Regions from separate parts of the Bradyrhizobium ferriligni genome, predicted to be linked through region 2. Evidence: riboswitches for the same ligand, from Rfam matches in the RefSeq annotation. Region 2 holds a riboswitch; the other holds the start of a gene.

Region 1 (7,674 bases), on a different contig from region 2:
ACCGCCGCCGCCCATCGCGAGCTTCTTGCGGGCATCAGACAGATCGCGCTCGAGCTTCTTGCGCTCCTCCATCAGCGCGGCGATGCGCGCCGGCACGTCGTCGATCGTGGTGCGCAGCTCCAGCGCCGCGGTCTTGGCCAGCGCGATGGTGTCGTTGGCGTGCTTGCGCGCGTGATGCCCGGTCAGCGCCTCGATGCGGCGCACGCCGGACGCCACCGCGCCCTCGCTGGTCACCGAGATCAAGCCGATGTCGCCGGTGCGGCGGACATGGGTGCCGCCGCAGAGCTCGACCGACCAGCCAAGCGCGTTCTGGCCGTGATCGCGGGCGCCCCTGCCCATCGACACGACGCGAACCTCGTCGCCGTACTTCTCGCCGAACAGCGCGCGGGCGCCGGCCTCGCGGGCATCGTCGACGCCCATGACCCGGGTCGTGACCTCGTCATTCTCCAGCACGACATCATTGGCGATGTCCTCGATCCGGGCGAGCTCTTCCGGCGTGATCTGCTTCGGATGCACGAAGTCGAAGCGCAGCCGGTCCGGCGTGACCAGCGAGCCGCGCTGGGCGATGTGATCGCCGAGCACCTGGCGCAGCGCCTCGTGCAACAAATGCGTTGCCGAATGGTTGGCGCGGATCGACGAACGCCTGGCGTGGTCGACCTCGAGCTGCAGCGCGGTGCCGACACCGAGCGTGCCCTGCTCCACCGTGCCGAGATGCACGAACAGATCGCCGGCCTTCTTCTGCGTGTCGGTGACGCGGAACTTGACGCCCTCGCCGGTGAGCACGCCGATGTCGCCGACCTGGCCGCCGGACTCGCCGTAGAACGGGGTCTGGTTCAGCACGATCGCGCCGCTCTCGCCGGCCTTGAGTGCGTCGACCTCGGCGCCGTCCTTGATCAGCGCCGTCACCGCGCCTTCCGCGCTCTCGGTCTCGTAGCCGAGGAATTCGGTCGCGCCGAGCTTCTCGCGCAGCGGGAACCAGATCGCCTCGCTCGCCGCCTCGCCCGAGCCTGCCCAGGAGGCACGCGCCTTCACGCGCTGCCGCTCCATCGCGTCGGTGAACGACGCCTGGTCGACGCTGATGCCGCGCGACTTCAGCGCGTCCTGCGTCAGATCCAGCGGGAAGCCATAGGTGTCGTACAGCGTGAACGCAGTGTCGCCGTCGAACATGTCGCCCTTCTTGAGGCCGGCGCTCTTCTCGTCGAGGATCGACAGGCCCCGCGCCAGCGTCTTGCGGAAGCGCGCCTCCTCCAGCCGCAGCGTCTCCTCGATCAGCTTCTCGGCGCGGACCAGATCCGGATAGGCCTGGCCCATCTCGCGGACCAGCGCCCAGACCAGGCGATGCATCAGCGGCTCGCTCGCGCCCAAGAGCTGCGCATGGCGCATCGCGCGGCGCATGATCCGGCGCAGCACGTAGCCGCGGCCCTCGTTCGACGGCAGCACGCCGTCGGTGATCAGGAACGCCGACGAGCGCAGATGGTCGGCGATCACCCGATACGACCCAACGTTCTGCTCGTTCGGACCGTGCCCGAGGGTAGACGCGGCGGCATCGATCAGGTTGCGGAACAGATCGGTCTCGAACACGCTCTCGACGCCCTGCAGGATGGCCGCCATGCGCTCCAGCCCCATGCCGGTGTCGATCGAGGGACGCGGCAGCGCCACGCGCTCCTCCTTCGTCACCTGCTCGTACTGCATGAACACCAGGTTCCAGAATTCGAGGAAGCGATCGCCATCCTCCTCCGGGCTGCCCGGAGGGCCGCCCCAGATGTGCTCGCCGCGGTCGATGAAGATTTCGGAGCACGGGCCGCACGGACCGGTATCGCCCATCGCCCAGAAATTGTCCGAGGTCGGGATGCGGATGATGCGGTCATCCGAGAAGCCCGCGATCTTCTTCCAGTAGCCGGCCGCCTCGTCGTCGGTATGGTAGACGGTGACCAGCAGCTTGTCCTTCTTCAGCCCGAAATCCTTGGTGATCAGATTCCAGGCGAGCTCGATCGCGCGCTCCTTGAAGTAATCGCCGAACGAGAAGTTGCCGAGCATCTCGAAGAAGGTGAGATGGCGCGCGGTGTAGCCGACATTGTCGAGGTCGTTATGCTTGCCGCCGGCGCGCACGCATTTCTGCGACGTCGTGGCGCGCTGATAGCCGCGCTTCTCGACGCCGGTGAAGACGTTCTTGAACTGCACCATGCCGGCATTGGTGAACATCAAGGTCGGGTCGTTGCGCGGAACCAGCGGCGACGAGGCCACGATCTCGTGCCCGTTCTCCTTGAAGAAGTTCAGAAATGTCGACCTGATGTCGTTGACGCTGCTCATGTTCATCCAATCGGAAAAAGGGGCCGGCCAGCCGCAAAAAGGCGTCATTTTCCGGCCGAACGCTTTTAGACATTGCCAGCTGCGGTGTCCAGAAACTGTGCAGGCGGATCATGGGCTTGCCGCGGCAGCACAAAGCCCATTGGATAGTTGCTGCAGCTGCGTTGACAGTCTTGGTGGCGCCGTGTTTTCTACCTACCTATACCTAGTCACGTCGGGAGAGACCGGCCTTACGGCCGGCGCCGAAGGAGCAACCGCCCCGGAAACTCTCAGGCAAAAGGACCGCGTGACGTCTGACATCTGGAAAGAGACGCTGGGGTTCGCCCCGATGCGTCCGCCGACGGGATAATACTCTCAGGCACAGCGACAGATGGGGCTTTCTGCAGGTTTCTCAAGGGGAAATAGGTCCCCGACGGGAACCGCGAGGGCCCTGTGATGCTTGCACGCGAAACTTCCCCGCTGAAACAGACCCCGCTACACGCGCTGCACCTTGCGCGCGGCGCCAAGATGGTGCCGTTCGCCGGCTACGACATGCCGGTGCAATATGCGGCCGGCGTGCTCAAGGAGCATCTGCACACCCGCAAGGAAGCCGGCCTGTTCGACGTGTCGCACATGGGCCAGCTCGTGCTGAAGGCCAAATCCGGCAAGGTCGCCGATGCTGCGCTCGCACTGGAAAAACTAGTGCCGCAGGACATCGTCGGTATTGCGCCGGGACGGCAGCGTTACGCGCAATTCACCAACAATGACGGCGGCCTGCTCGACGACCTGATGGTCGCGAATTTCGGCGATCACCTGTTCCTGGTGGTCAACGCCGCCTGCAAGGCCGAGGACGAGGCGCATCTGCGCGCTAGCCTCGCCGACGCTTGCGAGATCGTATCGCTGGCCGACCGCGCGCTGATCGCGCTGCAGGGGCCGAAGGCCGAATCGGCGCTGGCGAAACTTTGTGCAGATGTCAGTTCGATGAGATTCATGGACGCCGGTCCGCGCCGCGTCGGCGACGCCGACTGCTTCGTCTCGCGCTCCGGCTATACCGGCGAGGACGGCTTTGAGATTTCCGTGCCCGCAGACAAGGTGGAAGCCCTGGTCACCGCGCTGCTCGATAATCCCGACGTGTTGCCGATCGGGCTCGGCGCGCGCGACAGCCTGCGGCTCGAAGCCGGGCTGTGCCTCTATGGCCATGACATCGACACCACGACGACGCCGGTCGAAGGCGCGCTGGAATGGTCGGTGCAGAAGGTTCGCCGCAGCGGCGGCGCCCGCGCCGGCGGCTTCCCGGGCGCCGACAAGATTCTCGCACAATTCGCAGATGGCGCCGCGCGCCGGCGGGTCGGCCTGAAGCCCGACGGCCGCGCCCCGGTGCGCGAAGGCGCCGCATTGTTCGCCAATGCCGCCTCGACCGAGCAGATCGGCAAGGTGACCTCGGGCGGCTTCGGGCCGAGCCTCAATGCGCCGGTCGCGATGGGCTATCTGCCTACCGCCCTTTCCGCCGTCGGCACCACCGTTTTCGCCGAAGTGCGCGGCCAGCGGCTCCCGCTGAAGGTCGCCGCCACGCCCTTCGTCCCCAATACCTACAAACGCTAAACGCCAAAGGATCGATCCCCATGACGACGCTGTACACGTCCGACCACGAATGGCTCCGCATCGAGGGCGACGTCGCCACGATCGGCATCACCGACTATGCGCAGTCGCAGCTCGGCGACGTCGTGTTTGTCGAACTGCCCAAGGTCGGCCGCAGCCTGAAGAAGGCCGAGGCCGCCGCTGTCGTCGAATCCGTCAAGGCCGCCTCCGACGTCTACGCGCCGATCACCGGCGAGGTGGTCGAGGTCAACGAGGCGCTCGCCGCCGAGCCCGCGCTGGTCAATTCGGACGCCGGCGGCAAGGCCTGGTTCTTCAAGATGAAGATTGCCGACAAGGGCGAACTCGGCGGCCTGATGGACGAGGCCGCCTACGCCGCGCACACCGCCTAAGAGAATGAAGCAGATAGCGACCACACACTCACCGTCATCGCCCGGCTTGACCGGGCGACCCAGTACGCCGCGGCCCTTCAGCTCAATCACTGATGTCCCGGCGTACTGGATACCCCGCTTTCGCGGGGTATGACGGCTGACAACGAGGACCACGTCATGAACGCGCCCTTCAAGCCGATCAACGAAGCCGCCACCGATTTCGTCCGCCGCCACATCGGACCGTCGCCGCGCGACGTCAACGCGATGCTGGAAACGGTCGGCGCCGCGAGCCTGCAGGCGCTGATGAACGAGACGCTGCCGGCGTCGATCCGCCAGAAGGCGCCGCTCGATCTCGGCCGGGCGCTGAGCGAGACCGAGGCGCTCGCGCATATGAGCGAGCTCGCCGCGCAGAACCAGGTGTTCACGTCGCTGATCGGCCAGGGCTATTCCGGCACCATCCTGCCCGCGGTGATCCAGCGCAACATCCTGGAAAACCCGGCCTGGTACACCGCCTATACGCCGTACCAGCCGGAGATCAGCCAGGGCCGGCTCGAGGCCCTGTTCAACTTCCAGACCATGATCTGCGATCTCACCGGGCTCGACGTCGCCAACGCCTCGCTGCTCGACGAAGCGACGGCGGCGGCCGAAGCCATGGCGCTCGCCGAGCGCCACTCGCAGGTCAAAGCGAAGGTGTTCTTCGTCGACAAGGAGGTGCATCCGCAGACGCTGGCGGTGATGCGCATGCGCGCCGCGCCGCTGGGCTGGGCGCTGGTGGTCGGCGATCCCCTGACCGAGCTCGACAACGCCGATGTGCTCGGCGCCCTGTTGCAATATCCGGGAACATCGGGCGCGGTGCGCGACCTCAAGCCTGCCATCGCCTCGCTGCGCGCCAGGGGCGCGCTTGCGATCGTCGCGGCGGACCCGCTGTCGCTGACGCTGCTCACCTCGCCCGGCGAGCTCGGCGCCGACATCGCGATCGGCTCGGCGCAGCGGTTCGGCGTGCCGATGGGTTATGGCGGACCGCACGCCGCCTACATGGCGGTGCGCGACACGCTGAAGCGCTCGCTGCCCGGCCGCCTCGTCGGCCTCTCGGTGGATTCGCGTGGGCAGCCCGCCTATCGCCTCGCGCTGCAGACCCGCGAGCAGCATATCCGCCGTGAGAAGGCGACCTCGAACATCTGCACCGCGCAGGTGCTGCTCGCCGTGATCGCCTCGATGTATGCGGTCTATCACGGTCCCGAGGGCCTGACCCACATCGCACGCAGCGTGCATCGCCGCGCGACCGTGCTTGCCGCCGGCCTGCGCAAGCTCGGCTTTGCGCCGACCAGCGAAGCGTTCTTCGATACCGTGACGGTCGAGGCCGGAGCGAAGCGGGTCGAGATTGTCTCCCGCGCGCAGGCGGAGCGGATCAATCTGCGCATCGGTGCGACCACGCTCGGCATCGCGCTCGACGAGACCACGACGCCGGAGACCGTCGAGGCAGTATGGCGCGTGTTCGGCGGCAAGCTCAGCTTTGCCGAGATCGAAGCGGCCGCGCGCGAGGCGCTGCCGAAGGAGCTGCGGCGCACCAGCGCGTTCCTCACCCATCCGGTGTTCAACACCCACCGCTCGGAGACCGAGCTGCTGCGCTACATGCGCAAGCTCAGTGATCGCGACCTCGCGCTCGACCGCGCGATGATCCCGCTCGGCTCCTGCACGATGAAGCTCAACGCCACCACCGAGATGATCCCGCTGACCTGGCCGGCGTTCGGCAATCTGCATCCGTTCGCGCCCGCGGATCAGGCCAAGGGCTATCACGCGCTGTTCAAGCGGCTGGAGCAATGGCTGTGCGACATCACCGGCTATGACGCGGTGTCGCTGCAGCCGAACTCCGGCGCGCAGGGCGAATATGCCGGACTGCTGGCGATCCGCGGCTATCACCTGGCGCGCGGCGAGCCGCACCGCAAGGTGTGCCTGATCCCCTCCTCCGCGCACGGCACCAATCCCGCCTCGGCCGCGATGGTCGGCATGGAGGTCGTGGTTGTGGCGTGCGATGCGCGCGGCGACGTCGACGTCAACGATCTCCGCGCCAAGGCCGAAAAGCACTCCGCCAATCTCGCCGCCGTCATGATCACCTATCCGTCGACCCACGGCGTGTTCGAGGAGCATATCCGCGAGATCTGCGACATCGTGCATGCGCATGGCGGCCAGGTCTATCTCGACGGCGCCAACATGAACGCGCAGGTCGGCCTCTCGCGGCCCGGCGATTACGGCGCCGATGTCAGCCATCTCAATTTGCACAAGACCTTCTGCATCCCGCATGGCGGCGGCGGCCCGGGCATGGGCCCGATCGGCGTGAAAGCGCATCTTGCGCCCTATCTGCCGGGCCATCCCGCAACCGACGGCACGACGGCGCACGCCATCGGCCCGGTGTCGGCCGCGCCGTTCGGCTCGGCGTCGATCCTGACCATCTCCTACATCTACATCCTGATGATGGGCGGCGAAGGCCTTACGCGCGCCACCGAGATCGCGATCCTCAATGCCAACTACATCGCCGCACGGCTGCAGCCGCACTTCCCGGTGCTGTACCGCAACGAGCGCGGCCGCGTCGCGCATGAGTGCATCGTCGATCCGCGGGCGCTGAAGACGACGAGCGGCGTCACCGTCGACGACATCGCGAAACGCTTGATCGATTACGGCTTCCACGCCCCGACCATGAGCTTCCCGGTGGCGGGCACGCTGATGATCGAACCGACGGAATCGGAATCGAAGTTCGAGATCGACCGGTTCTGCGACGCGATGATCGCGATCCGGGGCGAGATCGCAGAGGTCGAGAACGGCCGCTGGACAATCGAGGCCTCGCCGCTGCGCCACGCCCCGCATACCGTCCACGACATCGCCGACGACGCCTGGAACCGGGCCTATACCCGCGCCGAGGGCTGCTTCCCCGCCGGCGTGTCGCGTTCCGACAAATACTGGAGCCCGGTCGGCCGCGTCGACAACGTCTATGGCGACCGCAACCTGGTGTGCTCATGCCCGCCGGTCGAGGACTACGCGCAGGCGGCGGAGTAGAGCCGCTCTCGTAGGATGGGTGGAGCGCAGCGATACCCATCATTCATCGAGCGGGATGCGCAGTGATGGGTTTCGCTGCGCTCTACCCATCCTACGGTCCAGCGATCGTAACGTCCCTGCTAACGGCGGGACGAACGATAGAAAGCAGGGCCGCCTGCGGCAGGAGGAAACATGCGCGAGGAATTCTGGTTTCATTTCCCGTTCCGCGTCCGCTATTCCGAGGTCGACGCGCAGGCCGTGGTGTTCAACGCCCACTACCTGACCTATTTCGACACCGCGATCACCGAGTATTTCCGCGCGCTCGGCTACGACTATCTCGGCGAGGTGGCGCGGACCGGGATCGACTTTCACACCGTAAAATCGGTGGTCG
Region 2 (7,674 bases):
TCTGGTCGTCGGTGCGCGGGCATTTGTTTCCGGATGTACAGCCGCAATTCTCCGGCCTGATCGCCTGGCGCGGCACGCTGGACGCCACCGCCCTGCCGCGTGAATACGCCGCACCGCGCGTGCAGCTCTGGATGGGACGGGACGCGCATCTCGTCGCCTATCCCATCTCGGCCGGACGTCAGATCAACGTGGTCGCGATCGTATCGGGCACCTGGAACCGGCCGGGCTGGAGCGAGCCCGGCGACATCAACGAGATCAAGGCTGCATTCGCCACCGCGCGCTGGCCGGCGACGGCGCGGATGCTGATCGGCGCGGTCGACGGCTGGCGCAAATGGGCGCTGTTCACCCTGCCCGACATCGGCCGCTGGAGCGAAGGCGCGGTGACGCTGCTCGGCGATGCCGCGCATGCGATGTTGCCGTTTGCCGCACAAGGCGCCGGCATGGCGATCGAGGACGCGGCCGTGCTCGCCAAGGCCTTGAGCGACAGCACCGGGGAAAACACCGCAGGCATTCCCGCCGCGCTGAAGCGCTACGCACGGATGCGGCGCGGGCGCGTGCTGAAAGTGCAGCGCCTGGCGCGACAGCAGGGCCGCATCTATCATTTGGGCGGGCCGGCGGCGATCGCGCGCGATCTAGCGATCCGCGCCATCGGTCCGGAGCGCATGTTGGCGCGGCAGGACTGGATCTACGATTGGCGCGCCTGAGCTCGGCCAATCACGACCGGCTCGTCTGGAAACGCAGGCTTAGTGGACGAGGCCCCGTGGCGCGCGCGGGCCCTTCGCCGCCGGCGTGGGAGCAGCGGGGGCAGCGGCCGCAGGCGTGTCCGGCGTGCTTTCATGGCACCTGCCTTTGCGCCAGGCCTCATCCGCCAGCTTCTGCTGGGAGTGGATCGAGATCAGCTCGTTACGATAGACCATCTCGGAGACGACAGTACCGCCGACGCCGGTCTCCGCCTTGGCCATCAACTTTTCCTGATCCGCCGCGCGGGTCTTGAGATTGCTGCGCTCGTTCTCGAGCTGCTTGCAATCATAAAGCTCGTACTTGGCGGGATCGGCGAATGCCGACGGCACGGTGTCGCCGATCTGCGCGCAGCCGGACACGCCCGCGGCCGAAGCGAGCAGCGCAATGACGGCCGCCGCGCGCGACAGCATCAGGCGGCGTGGGAAACGAACAGACATTCAGCTTTCTTAACCGGACAGTGTTGAGATTGCCTAAAGCAGCCACCGGTGTCCGGATTGAGGCTCAATCGCGGCGGCGCGCTGCTTATCCCAATGCTCGGCCGCCGAGGCAAATGGAATTGCGGGCCGCGGTTTAAGCCTTTGAAAGCTCACCTGTTAGCACCGGATAATGACAATTCCACTCCGCGCCCAAACGCGCTAGAAATCGGCGCGCCTGGCGCAACGCGGACGTGGCGGAACTGGTAGACGCAAGGGACTTAAAATCCCTCGATGGCAACGTCGTGTGGGTTCGAGTCCCACCGCCCGCACCAGCCTTCGCATGCCACGCGCACCCGAGCGGGTCAGCGTCGTGTTTTCCGGCTGTGGCGCAGTTCACACGCCGCGATCGCTGACTGTCGTAGTCTTCCCGCATTGGAAATTCCGGCCGCGCATTTTCGCGGCTGTTGCATTTCGAGATCAATTTTGGTCGGAGGCGGCGATGGAGATTGCAAACCGCAATCGGATTGCGAAGAGCAATCGGATTGCTGGCGGCAAGGCGCGCGATCACGGTGCCTCTACGCTCCAGCACGGCGACGATGTGGCTCATTGCAGCAACGGGCTCAATGCACGGAATTTCCGCGGCGCTGCGCCCGACGACCGCGCAATCTACCGGCGATGGATCCGCGGCGCGATCATGGTATGCGGACTGCTCGCGTTGGCCGGTGGAGCGGCGGTCTGGATGAACGGAACCGGTATTGGACCGACGCAGCTCACGAGCCTGTCGAGCCCGAGCAGCATGAGACCAGACCACGGCGATTAGCGGCCGCCGGCTCGGAACCCGTGCACTGCATCTACGTTGTCGTGCCGCAATTGGAGCATGACGATGCCGAACGACGATCCATCCGCAAAGCGCGCAACCGACCAATGCGATCAGCGCAAGGAGCGCCCCTCCCCACCGCACAGCGCGCCACCAGGCGGGCCACCGCTTAGCGACGGACTGGAGCAGCTTCGCGACAGCCACACCTGACAAGCGACAGCGCGAAAAGAAAAATGGCCGGGACAAGTCCCGGCCATTCGTTTTGCGTCAAGCCGCAAGCTTACTCGGACTTGTCGATATTCCAGAAGATCGGCGTCGCCGGACCGTCGAGCACACCGGTGAGCGACTTCCGCCACGCGCTCGGAATGGTGTACTGGCCGAGCGGAATGTAGATCACCTGATCGTAGGCCTCGGTCTGGATTTCCGCGGCGATCTTCTTCTTTTCCTCAGCCGAGCCGGCGCGTGCGAACTTGTCACGCAGCTCCTCGATCTTCGGGTCTTCGGCCCAGCCGAACCAGCCGCCATTCTTGCCGCGACCGGTGATCGACGCGTTGACGATCGGATCGGAGACGTCGGCCGCGACCCAGTTGGTGAAGAACATGTTCCAGCCGCCTTCCTTCGGCGGCTTCTGGCTGGCGCGGCGGGTCACCACGGTCTGCCAGTCGGTGGCCTGCAGGTCGACCTTGAAGCCGGCCTCGCGCAGCTGCTGCGCGGCCACGACAGGCTGGGCCTTCAACGTCGTGACGTCGCCCGGCGCCATGATCACCACGGGGGTGCCGTCATAGCCGGACGCGGCGAGCGCCTTCTTGGCTTCCGCCAGGCCGTTGCCCTTCACCAGCGTTTCGGCCCCGACGTCGGTCTCGAGCGGCGTGCCGCAGACGAAGAAGGCGCCGCAGATCTTCTGGTACTTGGCGTTGCCGACCAGCGCGTCGAGCACGTCCTTCTGGTTCATCGCCAGGAACGCAGCCCGGCGCACCTTCGGATTGTCGAACGGCGGATAGAGGAAGTTCATGCGTCCGAGGGTCTGGAAGCCGAACTTGTTCAGGACGTCGATCTTGAGATCCGGATTGGCTTCGAGCACCGGCAGCATGTCGAACGGAAGGTTCTCCATGAAATCGATGTCGCCGGATTGCAACGCATTCACCGCGGTCTGCGCATCGGCCATCGTGACCCACTCGACGCGGTCGACCTTGACCACCTTGCCGCCGGCGGTCCAGCTCGCCGGCTCCTTGCGCGGCACGTAGTCCTTGTTCTTCTCATAGACCGCCTTCACGCCCGGCTGGAATTCCGCCTGCACGAATTTGAACGGTCCGGAGCCGATCTGTTCCGGGATCGGCTTGTCCGGCGGCGTCTCGGCAAGACGCTTCGGCATCATGAACGGCACGCGCGACGACGGCTTGCCGATTGATTCCAGCACGAGGCCGTAGGGTTCCTTCAGCTTCAGCGTGATGGTCTTGGCGTCGGTCGCCTCCAGGCTCGCGACGAAGTCCATCAGCTTCTGGCCCATGCCGTCGACCTTGCCCCAACGCTGCAGCGAGGCGACGCAGTCTTCCGCGGTGACCGGCGCGCCGTCGTGCCACTTCAGGCCGTCGCGCAGCGTGAACGTGTAGGTCAGCTTGTCGTCGGAAACCTTCCAGTCCGCCATCTGCGGCTGGATCTTGAAATTGGAATCCGTCGCCAGCAGCGTGTCATAGATCATGTAGCCATGATCGCGGGTGATGTAGGCCGTGGTCATGATCGGGTCGATGACGCGCAGATCCGAATGCATCACCGCGGTGATGGTCTTGCCCGCGGCCATCGCCTGCGGTGCGAATGACAATTCCTGCGGCGCGAACGACAGCGCGAGCGCCGTCAACGCGGCCGCTAGCGTGCGGTGTTTCCAACGCGAGATAGGGAACATGCAATCTCTCCTGACGTGTAACTGGTCAAAGCCGGCTTATTCGTTATGCATGCGGTTCGTTATTTAGGCGAACTAACATGCTGTATGGCTTGTGAAATCGAGACTTGCACCAAGCGCCAAGCGCGTCAATCGGTTTCAGGCCGCATCGGACGTACACAAACGAATGAGGCCGCACGCCAGATTTTGGCTTTACAAAATCGTCGGCTGAGATTTTCGTAACGCGCGCGCGATGCCGGCGCCGTCAGAACAACAAGAGAGAAAAACGATGAACCCAGCCAATCTCCCCTTTGATTCCGAAACGATGCTGCAGGGCCTGCGCAGCTGGGTGGAATGCGAAAGCCCGACCTGGGACGCGGCCGCGGTCGAGCGCATGCTCGATCTCGCCGCCCGCGAGATGGCGATCATGGGTGCGACGATCGAGCGCATCGCCGGACGCCAGGGCTTTGCGGGCTGCGTCCGCGCCCGTTTCCCCCATCCGAAACAAGGCCAGCCCGGCATCCTGATCGCCGGCCATCTGGACACCGTGCACCCGGTCGGCACCATCGAGAAGCTGAAGTGGCGGCGCGAAGGCAACAAGTGCTTCGGGCCGGGCATCTTCGACATGAAGGGCGGCAACTATCTGTCGATCGAGGCGATCAGGCAGTTGGCGCGCGCCTCCTTCACGACACCGCTGCCGATCACCGTGCTGTTCACCCCCGATGAAGAGGTCGGCACGCCGTCGACGCGCGACATCATCGAGGCGGAAGCCGCGCGCAACAAATACGTGCTGGTGCCGGAGCCCGGTCGGCCGAACAACGGCGTCGTCACCGGCCGCTATGCGATCGCGCGCTTCAATCTGGAAGCCACCGGCAAGCCCAGCCATGCCGGCGCGACGCTGTCTTCCGGGCGTTCCGCGATCCGCGAGATGGCGCGGCAGATCATCGCCATCGACGGCATGACCACCGAGGACTGCACATTCTCGGTCGGCATCGTGCATGGCGGCCAGTGGGTCAATTGCGTCGCAACGACCTGTACCGGCGAAGCGCTCAGCATGGCCAAGCGCCAGGCCGATCTCGACCGTGGGGTCGAGCGCATGCTGGCACTGTCGGGCACCGCCAACGACGTCACCTTCAAGGTGACGCGCGGCGTCACTCGCCCGGTGTGGGAGCCCGATGCTGGCACCATGGCGCTCTATGAAAAGGCAAAAGGCCTTGCGGCGGCGATGGGTCTCGATCTGCCGCACGGCAGCGCCGGCGGCGGCTCGGACGGCAACTTCACCGGCGCGATGGGCATCCCCACGCTCGACGGCCTCGGCGTTCGCGGCGCCGATGCGCATACGCTCAACGAACATATCGAGGTCGACAGCCTCGCCGAGCGCGGCCGCCTGATGGCAGCACTGCTGGCGACGCTGGACTGACATCGATTGCACTGCACAACACGTTGGCACTGCCGGACCGAAATTTAGCCTTGTCCATTTTTAAGGCTTCGCCTACGGTCCGGCCGTCCAACGCGACGATGCGGGAGAGATCGAAGCGACAACATTCGTGTTGTTGCCTTCGGCGCCGACGGAGCAACCGCCCCGGAAACTCTCAGGCAAAAGGACTGTATCGTCAGGACGATCTGGAGAGAGACGAACATGGCCGCACATCAAGGGCCATGACGTCCACCGAAGGGGATAGTTCGCTTCTGGCCCCGGCCCGATGCGGATCAAGCTCTCAGGTACCGTGACAGATGGGGCGCCGAATGCCGGTTTCACCGGTGGTTCGGCGACTCTAACCCACGGGAGCCTGAAGACCATCATGCCACATATCGCGATTATCGGCGCCGGCATCACTGGCGTAACGACGGCCTATGCCCTGCTTGAACGCGGCTACAAGGTGAGTGTCCTCGACAGACATCGCTACGCCGCGATGGAAACCTCGTTCGCCAATGGCGGACAGCTTTCCGCCAGCAACGCCGAAGTCTGGAACAGTGCTGCGACCATCCTCAAGGGTCTGCGCTGGATGCTCAGAAGCGACGCGCCGCTGCTGATGAACCCAAAGCCGAGCTGGCACAAATATTCCTGGATCGGCGAGTTCGTCGGCAGCATCGGCCGCTATCGCAGCAACACCATCGAGACCACGCGGCTCGCAATCGAAGCGCGCAAGCACCTGTTCTCGATCGCACAGCGCGAGAACATCGCCTTCGATCTCGAACGCCGCGGCATCCTGCACGTCTATCACGACAGGGCCGGCTTCGAAGCCGGCCTCAAGGTCAACACGCTGCTGCAGCAGGGCGGGCTCGACCGCCGGCCGGTGACATCAGACGAAATCCGCGTCATCGAACCCGCGCTGCAGACAAGCTGCTATGGCGGCTTCTTCACGCCGTCGGACGCGACCGGCGATATCCACAAATTCACGCGTGGGCTTGCCGACGCCTGCATCCGTCGTGGCGCGAGCTTTGTCCATGAAGCCGACGTCGACACGATCGCACGCGGCGGAGACGGCTTCCGCATCGGCTGGAACGAAGTTGCTTCAGATGATGCTGCGGTCGCGACGCGCCATCAATTGCAAGCGGACGGGATCGTGATTTGCGCCGGCGTGGCGAGCCGCCACTTCGCCAGCCTGCTCAACGACCGCGTCAACGTCTATCCGGTGAAGGGTTATTCGATCACGGTGCAGCTCGATGCGCCGCAAAGCCGGAATGCGGCCCCGACCGTCAGCCTGCTCGATGAAGCTGCGAAGATCGTCACCAGCCGGCTCGGCGCCGACCGCTTCCGCGTCGCCGGTACCGCCGAGTTCAACGGTTTCAACCGCGACATTCGCGCCGACCGCATTCAACCGCTGGTGGATTGGGTGCGGCATCATTTCCCAAACATCGATACGTCGAAAGTCGTGCCCTGGGCGGGCCTGCGTCCGATGATGCCGAACATGATGCCGGTGGTTCGCGCCGGACGGATTCCGGGCGTGTTCTACAACACGGGCCACGGTCATCTCGGCTGGACGCTCTCGGCGGCGACGGCGCAGATGGTGGCCCAGGCGATCGACGATTGGCGCGACCTCGACACGCCGCCGATGGCGCCGACGTTCGGTGCCGGGCTCGATGTGCCTGCCAACGCGCGCAAAGCTGAAATCAATCCACCTTCCAGTGGACTGCTTCGAACTTCACCGGAGGAATAATCGCGGCCAACAGGACTGATTAGCTGCACCGCAAAATCCGCAGCACCGATGGCATGGGACTTGCTCAAGTTCTACCGTGAGTCTGCTACCATCTGTGCTACGGTCTGGTGTGCAACGGTCCCGCTGGGGACTTCATCGACCACAACCCAACGGATCAAATTTGCTCGGATATCTGCTTCGCCGCATCCTCGCCGCCATTCCCGTGATGGGCGTGGTGGCTCTGTTCGTGTTCCTGTTGCTGCGGCTGACGCCGGGCGACCCGGCCGCCATCCTCGCCGGCGACAACGCGACGCCCGAACAGCTCGAACGCATCCGGACTTCGCTTGGTCTGAACGAGCCGATCTACATCCAGTTCTACACCTGGGTCGCCAAGCTGTTGCACGGCGACCTCGGTGTTTCCCTGATCTCGAACAAGCCGATCCTCGAAATGATCGGCCCGCGCCTCGAGCCGTCGATCTCGGTCGCGCTGGCCACCATCATCCTCTCGATCCTGGTCGCGGTGCCGCTCGGCGTGATCGCGGCGTGGAAACACGGCACCTGGATCGACCGCTTCGTGATGGGACTGTCGGTGCTCGGCTTCTCGGTGCCGGTGTTCGTGATCGGCTATGTGCTGATCCAGATCTTTGCGATCGATCTGCGCTGGGTGCCGGTGCAGGGCTTCAA

Evidence for each region. A riboswitch is a leader RNA that binds a small molecule or an ion and turns the genes downstream of it on or off. The one in region 2 is predicted to bind glycine.
Region 1: another riboswitch for glycine. It lies ahead of gcvT (glycine cleavage system aminomethyltransferase GcvT); the one in region 2 lies ahead of AC1VNY_RS21950 (D-amino acid dehydrogenase).

The regions. Positions count from the first base shown of each region.
Region 1 is NZ_JBXEJO010000004.1:45,138-52,811, reverse strand. It holds gene alaS (alanine--tRNA ligase) at 1-2,310, opposite strand, end outside; glycine riboswitch at 2,513-2,601, shown strand; gene gcvT (glycine cleavage system aminomethyltransferase GcvT) at 2,743-3,888, shown strand; gene gcvH (glycine cleavage system protein GcvH) at 3,909-4,274, shown strand; gene gcvP (aminomethyl-transferring glycine dehydrogenase) at 4,431-7,304, shown strand; gene AC1VNY_RS03175 (acyl-CoA thioesterase) at 7,476-7,674, shown strand, end outside.
Region 2 is NZ_JBXEJO010000036.1:46,480-54,153, forward strand. It holds gene AC1VNY_RS21920 (FAD-dependent monooxygenase) at 1-704, shown strand, start outside; gene AC1VNY_RS21925 (twin-arginine translocation pathway signal) at 744-1,178, opposite strand; tRNA gene AC1VNY_RS21930 (tRNA-Leu) at 1,403-1,489, shown strand; gene AC1VNY_RS21935 (hypothetical protein) at 1,657-1,977, shown strand; gene AC1VNY_RS21940 (ABC transporter substrate-binding protein) at 2,255-3,874, opposite strand; gene AC1VNY_RS21945 (M20/M25/M40 family metallo-hydrolase) at 4,140-5,270, shown strand; glycine riboswitch at 5,362-5,468, shown strand; glycine riboswitch at 5,472-5,586, shown strand; gene AC1VNY_RS21950 (D-amino acid dehydrogenase) at 5,653-7,011, shown strand; gene AC1VNY_RS21955 (ABC transporter permease) at 7,172-7,674, shown strand, end outside.